3 regions of the Paenibacillus swuensis genome follow, and region 2 is predicted to be linked to each of the others. Evidence: a T-box and tRNA genes for the amino acid it is inferred to sense, from the RefSeq annotation. Region 2 holds a T-box; the other regions hold tRNA genes.
The links. The T-box of region 2 lies ahead of tyrS (tyrosine--tRNA ligase). A T-box ahead of a tRNA ligase gene usually reads a tRNA of that ligase, here a tRNA-Tyr.

Region 1 (5,269 bases), 1.6 Mb from region 2:
AAGCTGTAGTTTCAGTAATCCTCGCGGAATCCCGGTTGTGCAGCTGCGTACTTCCATTAATAGTAATCTCGCCTTCAGTCACAAATACGAATATTCGACGATTCTGGGCTTGATTAAACGAAATTTCTTTGCCCTGCTCCAGACGCGACATATACATCGTCATATCTTGGTGAATGTGGGCGACTTCTGCCGATGACTGATGAGACACGATCGGTAGCAGGATATTGACTGTTTTGGCAAGATCATATGTTGTCGTTTCGTATGAAGGCTGAACCCCTTCCTGATTGGGCATAAACCACATTTGCAGCAGATTCATATCCTCGTTCTCTGAAGGGTTGAATTCTGAATGCATGACACCCTTGCCTGCGGACATTCGTTGAATTTGACCATATGTTGTAACGGCTGTATGGCCTAGACTATCCTGATGCTGTAATTGCCCACGAAGCACAACGGACACGATCTCCATTTCACGATGAGGATGCATACCAAAACCTTTACCCGCTGCAATTATATCGTCGTTAAGCACCCGCAATGGGCCGAAATTCATATTGTCGGAATCATAATAATCGGCAAAGGAAAAGCTAAAATGACTTTGAAGCCAACCATGGTCAGCAGAATAACGTGAACTTGCCGGATATACTGAGATCATCTCATCACACCTTTCACATCTTATAGTGTAAACAAGTTATTGAATCATTGCATCCAAGGAAAACTCACCTGCACCGATCATTGCCACTCCTATAGCTACTACAATCAGAACCAAATTATATTCATAACCGTTTTGTGTAACCCATAAGCCGTTAGATCCATGAACCTTAGCAATTGATACTACCATCGTAATAACAATAAGCGCCGCGCCAACCCAAGTGAACAAACCGACTGCTAACAGCAATCCACCCAGCATTTCACTGGCACCTGCCATAATGGCCATCGTCATACCTGGTTTCATCCCAATGGAGTCTAGCCAACCTGCTGTGCCTTTTAAACCGTAACCGCCAAACCAACCCAATAACTTCTGCGCACCATGCCCTACAAACAACAAACCAACTACTACCCGTATAATCAATAATCCTAAATCCATCATTTCCATCTTTGTTTCCTCCTGTACTTTATTTTAGTGTGTAACTTATATATTTATATTAACTTAATTTACTTACTTTTGTCAAGCTACTTAACTTATTTAATTTACTTACACTTACTGGATGGTACTCACTTACTTTATTAAAGTTATTATGGTAAAATAGATACAGAGGTGATGGACAATGGATTATTCAAAAATGTGCCCCCGCTACGAATCCGCCATTGACTTACTAGGTAAGAAGTGGACCGGCTTGATTATTCGGGTGTTGTTGGGTGGGCCCCGTCGATTTAAAGATATTAAAGAACAGATTCCGGATATGAGTGACAAAATATTAACGGAACGCATGAAAGAGCTTGAACAAGTCGGCGTTATACGCAGGAATGTTTATGCGGAAACACCCGTGCGCATTGAATATGATTTAACGGATAAAGGAAAGGGCCTGGAGCATGTTATTGAGTCGATTCAAGACTGGGGCGAGAAGTGGATGTAACTGCTAAAGAAACCGTTCAACGGCCATGGCCATGAACGGTTTCTTTGCGGAAGTATAGGTAATTTAGAAGAAATCCATCAAATATGTTGTGCTAGGCGGGATTCGTTGCTCCAGCCGCTGAACCTGGTCGTAATCTCCCTGAATTCGTCCCAACTGATACAACTCGAGCGGTTTTAAATAACCTAAGAACAGCGCTGAGAGCGTTTGGATATCCATTCGAAGCTGCGGCCTTTCGTCTGTAGAAGCTATTTCCGGTTTACCTTCACTTGATATATCGATAGCAAACGTGCCTTGATTCCATGGTGCAAACGGATCCTCAATAGCCAGCACTATGATCTCCTTGGCATTCAGATCTGAGGTCGGAGCAAATGTATACTGGCCTAGAAAGCCTGTGAAATCTACAATTCTCCCCATAAAATACGGTACAGTTTCCTGCGTTATACGCGGATTCCTCAGCTTGAATGGTAATCTGTCATCCGCAGGGGCTGTCAACTTCACCTTCTCGATCATCGAATCATGATTACCTACGAAAGACCATAATGCATCTTCCGATTCCAGATCAAGACAGACCATTTCATGAATAACCATCTCTTTGTCCTTCACCTTGTATAGTATATATCCCCGGTCTTGCCCCTCCGCATTCTGGTACACCGCGAATTGACCACCCTTTCGCTCAAATACGGATCGCTCCCACCATGAATCTGAACGCACCAGAGTGCCGTTATATCGTTTAGCGAATGCTTCGTACACAGGATTTATCCGGGACGCGTCAGGTTTAATTCTTGTAATCGTACCTGGGTATGCTGTGCGCACGGGAAGTTTAGCCGCATCTACTATGTATTTCTTATACTCAATATAAGTTTCCCAACCATATTTACGATAAAACGGAAATTCGAACGGGTGAAGAAAGGATAACGTCTGACCATTTTCTCGCATCAGTAAAAGAGCGTGTTGCAACAATTGGGTTACCAGCCCCTGACGGCGATATTCGGGCCATGTCGCTACACCCGCTATGCCTCCCATAGCAACAGGCGTTTGCTGGATGTATGTTTCCAGAGGGAGCAATACGAGTTTCGCGAGGAGCTTGTCGTCCTCAAAACAGCCCCAGATTCGTTCCGGTTCAAAATACGCCTTCCTCTCTTCACGCTCAGCTTTAGTCATCTCAAACTGAAAGGCGAATTCGGAAAGTTCCAAGCTCAGCTCAAACTCATCAGCGGTTAATGGACGTATGTGCATAATGCTGCCTCCTTTAGGATGTTGGTTTCATTATGACACAGCCCTCTGCATTTTCAACAGAAAGCTTGATTAAGCCCATTTTATCCAGAAACCCTCACGCTTGATTGCTCTAGTGAATATACTGCCATTACATCTAACTCACTTATTTTTAGGAGGGCGGGACCTCGATGGTGCAGAAAAGGTTCAAATGGCAATTTGAGATGGCCTACATTGTAGGCGTTGGGCTCGGATTAGTGGCGCATCTGTTGGAAAAACTATAAGTTCTCACCGCACCTTCCGGATGGATAGGTGCCTTTTGTCATATATGTACATAGGCACAAAAAAACCATCAGAACGTTCTGATGGTTTCTTTCATCTTACTAGTAGTGCCGGTGAAGGGACTCGAACCCCCACGGTTTCCCTCACGATTTTGAGTCGCGCGCGTCTGCCATTCCGCCACACCGGCTAATCATGTAAAGATGGCGCGCCCTAAGAGATTCGAACTCCTGGCCTTTTGATTCGTAGTCAAACGCTCTATCCAGCTGAGCTAAGGGCGCAAATGTTGCTGCTTGGTAATAATGGTGCCGAAGACCAGACTTGAACTGGTACGGTGGTCACCCACCGCAGGATTTTAAGTCCTGTGCGTCTGCCGATTCCGCCACTCCGGCGAGTGTTGTGGAGGCGCCACCCAGACTCGAACTGGGGGTAAAGCTTTTGCAGAGCTCTGCCTTACCACTTGGCTATGGCGCCATGAATTAGATGGAGCGGAAGACGGGAATCGAACCCGCGACCCTCGCCTTGGCAAGGCGATGCTCTACCGCTGAGCCACTTCCGCAAGTAATATAATGGCTGGGGATCAAGGATTCGAACCTTGGAATGACGGAGTCAAAGTCCGTTGCCTTACCGCTTGGCTAATCCCCAACAAACTTGCTGTTTAATTTAAAAGTTAGGTAAAGATATTATGGGGCGATCGATGGGACTTGAACCCACGAATGCCAGAGCCACAGACTGGTGCGTTAACCCCTTCGCCACGACCGCCACATAAGTTTAAGTTGGCAGGGGCAGCAGGAATCGAACCCACACCAAAGGTTTTGGAGACCTTTGTTCTACCTTTAAACTATGCCCCTATATGGTGGAGGATGATGGATTCGAACCACCGAACTCGTCAGAGAGCAGATTTACAGTCTGCCGTGTTTAGCCACTTCACTAATCCTCCAAGTTAAAGCTGGTGCCGTCGAGAGGACTTGAACCCCCAACCTACTGATTACAAGTCAGTTGCTCTACCAGTTGAGCTACAACGGCATATGATATTGTATCCGAGTGATTCTAAATTTAACCGAACCGCTAGATTGTAAGTGGTGGCTCGGGACGGAATCGAACCGCCGACACGAGGATTTTCAGTCCTCTGCTCTACCGACTGAGCTACCGAGCCTTACAAGTAATAAAGATTAAATGGCGGAGCCGACGGGATTCGAACCCGCGGTCTCCTGCGTGACAGGCAGGCATGTTAGGCCTCTACACCACGGCTCCACACTATGTTGCATGTTCATCTCATAAATAGAGACTATTGCGGGGGCAGGATTTGAACCTGCGGCCTTCGGGTTATGAGCCCGACGAGCTACCGAGCTGCTCCACCCCGCGTCATTAAATATAAGGTATATATGGTGGAGGCTGAGGGGATCGAACCCCCGACCCTCTGCTTGTAAGGCAGATGCTCTCCCAGCTGAGCTAAGCCTCCATAAAAACAAGGACAAGTAGTATCTTAACATATACTTTACACTAAGTACAAGTCATAATTTCTTACAGAAAAGTTAAACTGTAGAAAGAATGGTGACCCGTAGGGGATTCGAACCCCTGTTACCTCCGTGAAAGGGAGGTGTCTTAACCCCTTGACCAACGGGCCGTACTACAGCATATGAGGTAAAGCTACGGAGAGAAAGGGATGCTCTCCACTACGTTTCGAGAATGCGATGTGGTCCTTACGAAGCTTATGCTTCACCGAACCCCGCGGGTCTCGAATCCCATACATATGAGGTAAAGCTACGGAGAGAAAGGGATTCGAACCCTTGAGACGCTTGTGGCGCCTACACGATTTCCAATCGTGCTCCTTCGACCAAACTCGGACACCTCTCCAAATGGCTCCCCGAACAGGACTCGAACCTGTGACAACTCGATTAACAGTCGAGTGCTCTACCAACTGAGCTATCAGGGAATATCAAGGTTTGCACCCTGAAAACTGAATGTGAATGAATGAGAGCTTTGCTTGCAAAGCTAGCTTCGTAAGCATGCTCAACGCGTTAACCTGTTAATTCAGGTAATTGGATAAGCCCTCGACCGATTAGTATTCGTCAGCTCCATGCATTGCTGCACTTCCACCCCGAACCTATCAACCTCGTCGTCTTCAAGGGGTCTTACTGATTGGGAAATCTCATCTTGAGGGGGGCTTCGCGCTTAGATGCTTTCAGCGCTTATCCCGTCCGTAC
Region 2 (5,269 bases):
TTGCGCAACATACAAGAGCCCTCACAAACACGGGTTTGTAAGGGCTCTTTAGTGAAGGTTATACGTGAATAAGGTTATACTACACAAGCTTTACTTTTACAAATTTACGCTTGCCTACTTGAATGACATCTCCTTCGGCGGGCAGGATATCCGCATTAGGATCGTCCTTCTTCTCTTCGTTAATCTTTACAGCGCCTTGAGTAATACTGCGCTTTGCTTCTCCGTTTGACGCTTGGAGTCCTAAGGTAACAAGCAACTTGACCAGTTTTATGCTTCCTTCCTCAAGTTCTTTGGAAGACAGCTCCACTGCTTCGATATCCTGAGGTAACGCTCTTTGCTGGAACACTGTTTTGAAATGCAGCTCAGCCTGTTCCGCTGCCTCTTGCCCCTGATACATCCGAACGAAGGTATAAGCCAACCTCATCTTGAGATCCCTTGGATGCGCCGTGCCCTTCGCCATCCCCTCCCGAAGAGCAAGCAGCTCATCATTCGAAATATCGGTCGCGAGTTCGTAGTACTTCAACATTAACTCGTCCGGAATGGACATCGATTTCCCGTAAATTTGATTCGGTTCTTCATCTATACCGATGTAATTACCCAAACTTTTGCTCATTTTATTCACGCCGTCCAAACCCTCAAGCAGAGGCAGCGTAATCGCGGCCTGCGGATCTACCCCATATTCCTTTTGCAGCGTACGACCCATCAGTAAATTAAACTTTTGATCCGTACCGCCTAACTCCACATCGCTCTTCAACGCGACGGAATCATAACCTTGCATTAACGGGTAGAAGAATTCGTGAATGGAAATGGGCTGCCCGGTTGTAAACCGCTTCGTAAAGTCATCGCGTTCCATCATCCGGGCGACTGTGACCTTTGCGCTCAACCCCACCACATCGGCAAAATTCAACGGGCTGAGCCATTCCGAGTTATAATAAACTTTTGTCAATTCCGGATCCAAAATTTTGAAAATCTGTTTCTTATAAGTTTCGGCATTACGCATGACATCTTCTTCGGTAAGCTGTTTGCGAGTTTCGGACTTTCCAGTCGGGTCACCGATTCTCCCTGTAAAATCGCCGATAATTAGTTGAATTTGATGACCAAGCTCTTGAAATTGGCGAAGCTTATGAAGCACAACCGTATGTCCGACATGAATATCAGGAGCTGACGGGTCCAAACCTAGTTTAATTTTCATCGGCTCCCCTGTCACCACGGCTTTCATGACGTTGGTTTTGAGATCATCTTCAGGTACAATCTCCACAACACCTCGCCGAATGATACTCAACTGACGCTCCACTTCTTGCTTTTGCTCATCTGTAAGTTGTTCCCACTTCATATCCATTCCTCCGTTACCTGTACATTTACATATCCATATTATTTCAAAAAAAAACAAAAAAACCTTTCATCCCATCAAAGGGACGAGAAGGCTTCTGCTCGCGGTACCACCCTAATTGAGGCTGCCCTAAGGCTCGCCTCCGCTTCATTATTGTTAACGGAAAATTCCGGATTGGGACTACTGACTGCCTATGTCCACTAAAAAAGACATGAAAGCATTGTTCCTCCCATCAGCTCCGGACGGTAATTCAAATCAGTGCCTGTACCGGTTCACACCCACCACCGGCTCTCTTCAACGAGGTTAACTGTTCTACTGCAGTCCATCACAGCTTTAGTCTGATGTTTAGTTTTGTTAAAAATAACATAGTTTGAACCTGCAAGTCAACCAATGCAGCATCAGGAAGGATTGTGATTCTATGCTACTTTTTTCCTTTATGATATACTATTTCTGATACAGAGGGGGATTCCATAGACCATGTTACCTACGAATGAGTCCAGTTCACACCAAGATAGCGAAACCCGCAACGAAGCATCCGATCCGCCAAAGAAAAGAAGCCGATGGCGCACAACGGGGCTTATGATGCTGCTCACAATGAAGTGGTTATTCATCCTCGGCTTGCTCGGCGTCTTGGCTGCGGGCGGAGCAGCCTACGGCTATGTTTCGGCCATCGTTAAAGACGATCCTGTGCGTAGTAAACAAGAAATGATGGCGAAGATGCAGGAAAATGCAATCACAGGCTTTGTTTACTTCAATGACGATACGGTTGTAGGTCAATTAACCACGGAGGAAGATCGGCGACTTGTCCAATGGAAGGACATTCCTCCCCGCTTAATTGATGCGTTAACTTCAATTGAAGATAAGGATTTTTTCTTGCACCCCGGAATTAGCGTTAAAGGTACCACTCGTGCGGTAAAGCAGAAGCTGCTTAATGAAGCCGAACAGACCGGCGGCAGCACGTTGACACAACAATTGGCACGCAGGGTGTTTTTAAGTCTGGACAAGACCGAAGACAGGAAGCTGAAAGAGATTCTCCTATCCCTTCGGATGGAACGGTTTATGGGCAAGCAAGATATTCTAGTTGCTTATCTCAACAAAGTTCCTTTCGGGAACGGGTCGAGCGGATACAACTTGTATGGAATTAAAGCAGCCGCCAAAGGTATTTTTAACGTTGATGATCTGAGCAAGCTTCATCTGGCGCAAAGCGCCTATCTGGTTGGTCTTCCTCAACTGCCCAGCGCTTATTCCGCCTTCACAGGCAAAGGAGAATTCGACGCTGAAGGTTATGACAGAGCCGTTAAACGAATGGAGCTTGTTCTAAGCGAAATGCGCAAAGACGGAAAGATCACAGAGACCGAATATCAAGAAGCGCTAGCCTTTAATCTTAAGGCATCCATCGCACCATCCGCGCAGAAGGCTTACGCGGCTTACCCATATTTGATGTTTGAAGCGGAGCGGCAAGCAGCGAAGCAATTAATGCTTGTACAGAATCCTAATCTGACGTTACCTGAATTAAGTTTGCCGGAATACAGGGATGAGCTTGAAGACGCACGAGCCCATTTGCTTCGGGGCGGTTATAAGGTATACACAACCATAGATAAAACGCTGTATAAAGGAATGCGGGACATTGCCAGAAATCCCGATAATTTCTCTCCTGACTCCGAAACCAAGGGAGTTGAACAGATTGCCGCCATTATGCTTAATAATAATGACGGTGCCATCTTAAGCATGATTGAAGGCCGTGATTACGACCTGGAGAACATGAATTATGCGACACAGATGAAACGTCAGCCTGGTTCGGCCATGAAACCCATTGCCGCTTACCTCCCTGCGCTGGACAAAGGTACGGTGCAACCCGCATCCATCCTTGATGACGCGCCAATCATTCTGAAAGATTACAGTAAGGGATTCCACATTCCTTCCAATTCGACCAAGAAATATAATGGCTTAGTCACGGCAAGAGAAGCGCTTAACAAATCTTATAATTTACCTGCATTAAAGATTTTCCTTTACGATATCGGTATCAAAAACGCTTGGGATTTCACAAGAAAATTAGGCATAACTACGATTACGGAAAGTGATGAAGGCGCGCAGACCGGAGTGATTGGCGGTTTATCCCAGGGAGTAACGGTGGAGGAACTTACGAATGCTTATGCTACAATCGCGAACAAGGGTAACTTTGCTGATGCTTATATGATTCGTAAAATTGAAGATTCCAAAGGAAATGTCATTTATACTCATCATAACGCGCCTGAACAAGTTGTCAGCGAACAATCGGCTTTTCTGATGACGGACATGCTCAGAACCGTTGTTACGGACGGTACAGCCCGTACGACGCTGACCAACAACTTTAAACACTATAATAAAGTACCGATTGCCGGCAAGACCGGCACCACCCAAAACTACGGCGATGTCTGGTTTGTCGGCTATACACCGGATGTCACCTTGGGTGTATGGTCGGGATATAAGCTGCAGAAGAACCGATTGTCTAAAGCCGGAGAGAAACGGGCACAGCATATCTGGGCTAAGGTGCTGGATCAAGCTATCGATTTGAAGCCGGAATGGTTTACAACCAAGACATTCGCACAGCCCGAGGGAATCGTCAAATTCACCGTTTCCGATGTTTCAGGCAAGCTGCCAAGTCCTTTGATTAAAGAGACGAATCATTTGGTAACCGATCTTTTCAACCGCAGGTTTATACCTACGGAAGAAGATGACGTTCTTGTTAATGAGCGGTTCATCACTTATAACGGGATTAATTACATCGCCCAAGAAGGCACGCCCGGAGATTTCGTACAGGAACGTATGGTAGTCAAGCGCGAGAAACCTGTTTATGAATTGTTGGTGGAGATTAAAGAAGCCCAGTCCAAGCTGGATGCCGACGACAGGAAACCGCTGGATCAATTCCGCCCCTTGGACAGCGGCAACGACGCCCCTTCCGCCAAGGATCCGCGCAAGGATGAAGGACGCGCTCCCACACCACCTCGCAATCTCGCCGTATCGCAGGATGGCGGGGTTGCCATCCTTCGCTTTCAGCCGAGCGGCAGCGGCGATGTTGTGGGTTACCGCTTGTACCGAGCGGTTAACGACGGTTCGTTCGGCCGGTTAAGCGGCAAGGTCGTGCTGACCGGACAGAACCTGAAGTTCGTTGATTATATTACTTCAACGAACAGCTATCGGTATTATGTGACGGCCGTCGATGTGGCCGGAAACGAGTCGACACCGAGCGAGGAAATTTCCGTCGGTCAGAATGGTAATGATTCATCCGAATCCGTTGGACCTGATTCTTCCGACGCCCTTCCTGAGGGCAGTGCTGAGGAGACAGTTCCGGAGGATGGAGAAACCGGCGGCGGTCCGAATCCAGAATCCGGCACGGTCCCGCAAGCGCCCGCAAACGTTAAGGTTACGGGTACAGGCACAGGCATTCATATGACCTGGCAGGGCAGTCCCGAAGCCAATCACGTTGATATCTATAACATTTACTTCTCTGACAAAGCTAAGGGTCCTTTCAATACCATCGGTTCCACCGATCAGACCAGCTTCGATTATGTATCTGTCCCGATAAGCGGATTTTATCGGGTTTCGGCCGTAAATATCGCCGGAGAATCCGAAAAATCAAAGGTTGTTGAATTCAAGCCTTAAATCAACAGAAATAAGCCCCGACAAGCGACTGCGTCTTGTCGGGGCTTATTATTGTGTATTAATCTTCAATGGTTGAAAGATCGCCCGTGGGCAGATTAAGTTCCCAAGCCTTAAGCACCCGTCTCATTATTTTACCGCTTCGGGTCTTGGGCAACTTATCCCGAAACTCAATTTCACGCGGTGACGCATGTGCCGATAGCCCTTCCTTTACGAACTTGGAAATTTCCGCTTTTAACTCCTCCGAGGCAACATAACCCTCTCTTAAAGAGATAAAAGCCTTAATCACTTCACCGCGCA
Region 3 (5,269 bases), 1.6 Mb from region 2:
TCTGAATTAAAAGTCAGCTTCGCCCGATATCGTCCGTTTCCGTTCTGGAATCGCGTCCGTGCTGCGTTTATCGGTAACGAACCGATGGAATAGAATAATCTGTATCGAGGCCTCTCAGGATGTGCGATTCAGTATACGTGGACTGAAAAATACTACTTTCCCATGTGATAAACATAAAAAACCGGCCAGATCTAAGCAATTGCTCAGATCTGGCCGGGTTTGTTTCTATGGGGCGAACGGTCTTTTATTGGTTTTCTCCGGAACCTGAGTTGACCGGTCCCTTGGTGTTAATCGGTGATTGATGGTTCTGCTGAGGGAGGTTTCGGATATTTCCTTGGCCGGCGTTTCCGTTTCCCGTATTCGCTGATTTGGCATTGGGATTTCCGCCGCCGGCATTCGCATGACCTCGTCCCTTGCCCGAAGAACCATCTCTGCGGGGTTGGGACGCTGCGCTGTTTCCTCCGTTGGAGGAACCTGGTGTCCGTTGGTTACCTGCTGCACTCACATGTGCAGTCTGAACACCTCCTGATACGCTTACCTTGGGTCCTGAGGCTTGATTCCCGCCTTGTCCCTTGGATTTGCCTCCCTGGCCTTTGAAACCCTGAGGACGGCCTTCCTGAGGACGATCCTGGTGTTGCTTGCGGTCAGGCTTCAACTCGCCTCTTCGTTTATCCGGTTTGCCATCTGTGGCTGAGGCACGGCCTCCGGCATTGCGATCTTGATAACGCCCTTGATTTCTCCGGTTATCCTGCGATCTGCCTTCCGATCGGGGCGACTTTCCGTCTTGTGCTCCTTTGCCTTCGGAAACGGAATCCTGCTGTGCTTCCCCTTTCGGTTCCGGCGCCTTCGGTGTATGCCGTTCTGCCGGTTTGCTTTCATCCACAACAATCCATTTCGCTTTATCGCCGGCAGCAAAGTTCGATTCCGTAATTTTCTCCAATACAAAATACGCGCACCCAAAATTACAATACTCATTAAGGTAATCCTGAAGACACGCTACCGAGCTTTCGCGGGTTGCCTTGGGATTTTCTTCACGGAAGAAGCCTCTTAACCGAAGCTGGCTGTAGCCCCAGTCTCCCATAATGTAATCATAACGTTCAAGAACCTCGCTGTATCGTTCACGGAATGCTTCGGCATTCCAACCGTTCTTATACTCTTGTATGATTTCGTACGTTTTCTCGGTCAACTGAATCAAAGCCTGTTTCCCCCTTTATCCGCGTTACATTGCTTTATATTATTGGTGTTGTTGCGCGGACTGCACTTGCTCATGCGCGTGATAGGAGCTGCGGACAAAGGGTCCTGATTCCACATGGCTGAACCCGCGTTTCATACCTTCTTCTTTCAGCACGGCAAATTCTTCAGGTGGATAGAATCTCACAACATCCAGATGTTGCTTGGTCGGTTGCAAATATTGGCCGATTGTCATGATGTTGCAGTCTACGGCCCTTAAGTCTTCCATTGCTTGAATAATTTCGTTCCATTCCTCGCCGACACCCAGCATGATACTGGACTTAGTAGGAATATTGGGATTCATAGCTTTGGCACGTTGAAGCAGTTGAAGGGAACGTTTATATTTGGCTTTAGCGCGAACTCGGTTGGACATGCGTTCCACTGTTTCAATGTTATGGTTGAGGATATCGGGTTTAGCGTCCATTACGATTCTCAGGGAAGATTCCTCACCCATGAAATCCGGAATCAACACCTCGACACTGCACAGCGGCAAGCGTTCACGCACTGCTTTCACCGTAGCGGCGAATATAGAAGCCCCGCCGTCTTTCAAATCGTCTCTTGCTACAGAAGTAATAACCGCGTGCTGTAAATTCATCTGCGCCGCTGCTTCCGCTACACGCTCCGGCTCTTGTAAGTCAAGTTCTGTGGGGAGTCCAGTTTTCACGGCGCAGAAACGGCAGGCGCGCGTACAAATATCCCCCAAAATCATAAACGTTGCGGTACGGTTCGCCCAGCATTCATAAATATTCGGACACTTTGCTTCTTCGCAAACGGTGTGCAACGTCTTCGAGCGCATCATTTCTTTAATTTCTTTATAGTTATCACCAGTCGTTAATTTAATTTTCAGCCATTCCGGTTTCTTGGCTTTAGAGTCCACTGCCATGGGCAACGCCTACTTTCTATCTCAGAGATGTATATTCATTGTCTGAATGTTCGTCCATATCAATAGTATTATATCACGAATCGTCAATCATTCCACGATGGACTCTCACATTTGATGCGACAAAGAACATATTCATATCCCTAAAGGTGCAAAGGTCGTTTATGGACTGGTCACACGGATATTATCGTAGAAGCGTAATGCCGTCCTAGGAGGGATGCGATGCTGCATCAGGACGGTAATCCCGTCCTATGGTGCTCGCGACTCCGCTGCGGCCGGGCTGTGCTCTTGCCGAATGCGCTAAGACGTCCCCCTTGTCGGGAATTCGTATCTACGTGGACATAAAAAAAGACGCATTTCTGCGTCTAATCATTTTTACGTCCCAGGAGGGATTCGAACCCCCGACCGTACGCTTAGAAGGCGTATGCTCTATCCGGCTGAGCTACTGGGACATATGTATGGAGCGGGTGATGGGAATCGAACCCACGCTATTAGCTTGGAAGGCTAAAGTTCTACCATTGAACTACACCCGCATTGAAATGGTCGGGATGACACGATTTGAACATGCGACCCCCTGGTCCCAAACCAGGTGCTCTACCAAGCTGAGCTACATCCCGAGAGTATAAATATAAATGGCGCGCCCTAAGAGATTCGAACTCCTGGCCTTTTGATTCGTAGTCAAACGCTCTATCCAGCTGAGCTAAGGGCGCATATATGGAGCGGAAGACGGGAATCGAACCCGCGACCCTCGCCTTGGCAAGGCGATGCTCTACCGCTGAGCCACTTCCGCAAGAAAAAAGGGACTTGCCAGGAAATAACAAGCATATGCTACAGAGCATATCTTCATATTACCCGGGAAGCTTTTATGCGCGTGGAGGGACTTGAACCCCCACGCCATAGGCGCTAGATCCTAAGTCTAGTGCGTCTGCCAATTCCGCCACACGCGCATAGTAATACAGGCAAGTTATAGGTTTACCTGGTTAAAGGTAAATGGTGAGCCATGTAGGATTCGAACCTACGACACCCTGATTAAAAGTCAGGTGCTCTACCAGCTGAGCTAATGGCTCTCATAAGAGAGAAATGGCTGGGGATCAAGGATTCGAACCTTGGAATGACGGAGTCAAAGTCCGTTGCCTTACCGCTTGGCTAATCCCCATCATAGAAAATGGTGGAGGATGATGGATTCGAACCACCGAACTCGTCAGAGAGCAGATTTACAGTCTGCCGTGTTTAGCCACTTCACTAATCCTCCAAGTTAAAGCTGGTGCCGTCGAGAGGACTTGAACCCCCAACCTACTGATTACAAGTCAGTTGCTCTACCAGTTGAGCTACAACGGCAAGGTACAATTTAATTTTGGGCAAAAAAAATGGCGGAGCCGACGGGATTCGAACCCGCGGTCTCCTGCGTGACAGGCAGGCATGTTAGGCCTCTACACCACGGCTCCACACTGAAAAGTCTTCATCCCCTGATTGGGGTCCCCGCAAAGTAATCAGAATAAGCTACAGAGCTTATCTTCACTTTGCGGGGTTGAATTGCGGGGGCAGGATTTGAACCTGCGGCCTTCGGGTTATGAGCCCGACGAGCTACCGAGCTGCTCCACCCCGCGTCATTAAATATAAAGTATATATGGTGGAGGCTGAGGGGATCGAACCCCCGACCCTCTGCTTGTAAGGCAGATGCTCTCCCAGCTGAGCTAAGCCTCCGAAATATGTGATGGTGACCCGTAGGGGATTCGAACCCCTGTTACCTCCGTGAAAGGGAGGTGTCTTAACCCCTTGACCAACGGGCCTTACTACGGAGAGAAAGGGATGCTCTCCACTACGTTTCGAGAATGCGAAGTAATCCTTACGAAGCTTATGCTTCACCGAACCCCTCGGGTCTCGAATCCCATGCATATGAGGTAAAGCTACGGAGAGAAAGGGATGCTCTCCACTACGTTTCGAGAATGCGAAGTAATCCTTACGAAGCTTATGCTTCACCGAACCCCTCGGGTCTCGAATCCCATGCATATGAGGTAAAGCTACGGAGAGAAAGGGATTCGAACCCTTGAGACGCTTGTGGCGCCTACACGATTTCCAATCGTGCTCCTTCGACCAAACTCGGACACCTCTCCAGATGGCTCCCCGAACAGGACTCGAACCTGTGACAACTCGATTAACAGTCGAGTGCTCTACCAACTGAGCTATCAGGGAATAGTGTTACATTCTGGTGGAGCCAAGCGGGATCGAACCGCTGACCTCCTGCTTGCAAGGCAGGCGCTCTCCCAGCTGAGCTATGGCCCCATGAAAAAACCCACTTTACTCCAAAGTGGGGGCTGCTTGGCAACGTCCTACTCTTCCAGGACCCTGCGGTCCAAGTACCATCGGCGCTGAAGGGCTTAACGGTCGTGTTCGAGATGGGTACGCGTGGTTCCCCTTCGCCATTGTTACCAAACTGTTGAAGGTTTGATCCTTCAAAACTGAATGTGAATGAATGTAAACTACGCGTTAACCTGTTAATTCAGGTCATTGGATAAGCCCTCGACCGATTAGTATTCGTCAGCTCCATGCATTGCTGCACTTCCACCCCGAACCTATCAACCTCGTCGTCTTCAAGGGGTCTTACTAAATTGGGAAATCTCATCTTGAGGGGGGCTTCGCGCTTAGATGCTTTCAGCGCTTATCCCGTCCGTACATAGCTACCCAGCGATGCCTCTGGCGAGACAACTGGTACACCAGCGGTACGTCCATCCCGGTCCTCTCGTACTAAGGACAGCTCCTCTCAAATTTCCTGCGCCCACGACAGATAGGGACCGAACTGTCTCACGACGTTCTGAACCCAGCTCGCGTACCGCTTTAATGGGCGAACAGCCCAACCCTTGGGACCTACTTCAGCCCCAGGATGCGATGAGCCGACATCGAGGTGCCAAACCTCCCCGTCGATGTGGACTCTTGGGGGAGATAAGCCTGTTATCCCCAGGGTAGCTTTTATCCGTTGAGCGATGGCCCTTCCATGCGGTACCACCGGATCACTAAGCCCGACTTTCGTCCCTGCTCGACCTGTATGTCTCGCAGTCAAGCTCCCTTATGCCTTTGCACTCTTCGAATGATTTCCAACCATTCTGAGGGAACCTTGGGGCGCCTCCGTTACTCTTTAGGAGGCGACCGCCCCAGTCAAAC

Region 1: it encodes a tRNA-Tyr, which carries the amino acid that the T-box ahead of tyrS (tyrosine--tRNA ligase) is inferred to sense. The anticodon was not compared.
Region 3: it encodes a tRNA-Tyr, which carries the amino acid that the T-box ahead of tyrS (tyrosine--tRNA ligase) is inferred to sense. The anticodon was not compared.

Annotation. Positions count from the first base shown of each region.
Region 1 covers NZ_CP011388.1:129,259-134,527, forward strand. The annotation lists gene SY83_RS00705 (pirin family protein) at 1-649, opposite strand, end outside; gene SY83_RS00710 (DoxX family protein) at 686-1,084, opposite strand; gene SY83_RS00715 (winged helix-turn-helix transcriptional regulator) at 1,263-1,571, shown strand; gene SY83_RS00720 (GNAT family N-acetyltransferase) at 1,635-2,807, opposite strand; tRNA gene SY83_RS00725 (tRNA-Leu) at 3,174-3,252, opposite strand; tRNA gene SY83_RS00730 (tRNA-Arg) at 3,267-3,343, opposite strand; tRNA gene SY83_RS00735 (tRNA-Leu) at 3,366-3,454, opposite strand; tRNA gene SY83_RS00740 (tRNA-Cys) at 3,463-3,536, opposite strand; tRNA gene SY83_RS00745 (tRNA-Gly) at 3,547-3,621, opposite strand; tRNA gene SY83_RS00750 (tRNA-Gln) at 3,633-3,707, opposite strand; tRNA gene SY83_RS00755 (tRNA-His) at 3,749-3,824, opposite strand; tRNA gene SY83_RS00760 (tRNA-Trp) at 3,840-3,913, opposite strand; tRNA gene SY83_RS00765 (tRNA-Tyr) at 3,917-4,002, opposite strand; tRNA gene SY83_RS00770 (tRNA-Thr) at 4,013-4,088, opposite strand; tRNA gene SY83_RS00775 (tRNA-Phe) at 4,143-4,218, opposite strand; tRNA gene SY83_RS00780 (tRNA-Asp) at 4,240-4,316, opposite strand; tRNA gene SY83_RS00785 (tRNA-Met) at 4,354-4,427, opposite strand; tRNA gene SY83_RS00790 (tRNA-Val) at 4,449-4,524, opposite strand; tRNA gene SY83_RS00795 (tRNA-Glu) at 4,615-4,689, opposite strand; tRNA gene SY83_RS00800 (tRNA-Ser) at 4,830-4,919, opposite strand; tRNA gene SY83_RS00805 (tRNA-Asn) at 4,923-4,998, opposite strand; rRNA gene SY83_RS00810 (23S ribosomal RNA) at 5,105-5,269, opposite strand, start outside.
Region 2 covers NZ_CP011388.1:3,498,380-3,503,648, reverse strand. The annotation lists gene tyrS (tyrosine--tRNA ligase) at 80-1,333, opposite strand; T-box leader at 1,409-1,668, opposite strand; gene SY83_RS15450 (transglycosylase domain-containing protein) at 1,808-4,972, shown strand; gene acsA (acetate--CoA ligase) at 5,031-5,269, opposite strand, start outside.
Region 3 covers NZ_CP011388.1:68,654-73,922, forward strand. The annotation lists gene SY83_RS00360 (NAD kinase) at 1-93, shown strand, start outside; gene SY83_RS00365 (YutD family protein) at 245-1,195, opposite strand; gene lipA (lipoyl synthase) at 1,235-2,113, opposite strand; tRNA gene SY83_RS00375 (tRNA-Arg) at 2,489-2,562, opposite strand; tRNA gene SY83_RS00380 (tRNA-Gly) at 2,570-2,643, opposite strand; tRNA gene SY83_RS00385 (tRNA-Pro) at 2,651-2,727, opposite strand; tRNA gene SY83_RS00390 (tRNA-Arg) at 2,744-2,820, opposite strand; tRNA gene SY83_RS00395 (tRNA-Gly) at 2,826-2,900, opposite strand; tRNA gene SY83_RS00400 (tRNA-Leu) at 2,977-3,057, opposite strand; tRNA gene SY83_RS00405 (tRNA-Lys) at 3,102-3,177, opposite strand; tRNA gene SY83_RS00410 (tRNA-Gln) at 3,192-3,266, opposite strand; tRNA gene SY83_RS00415 (tRNA-Tyr) at 3,277-3,362, opposite strand; tRNA gene SY83_RS00420 (tRNA-Thr) at 3,373-3,448, opposite strand; tRNA gene SY83_RS00425 (tRNA-Asp) at 3,479-3,555, opposite strand; tRNA gene SY83_RS00430 (tRNA-Met) at 3,644-3,717, opposite strand; tRNA gene SY83_RS00435 (tRNA-Val) at 3,739-3,814, opposite strand; tRNA gene SY83_RS00440 (tRNA-Glu) at 3,826-3,900, opposite strand; tRNA gene SY83_RS00445 (tRNA-Ser) at 4,135-4,224, opposite strand; tRNA gene SY83_RS00450 (tRNA-Asn) at 4,228-4,303, opposite strand; tRNA gene SY83_RS00455 (tRNA-Ala) at 4,318-4,393, opposite strand; rRNA gene rrf (5S ribosomal RNA) at 4,428-4,544, opposite strand; rRNA gene SY83_RS00465 (23S ribosomal RNA) at 4,619-5,269, opposite strand, start outside.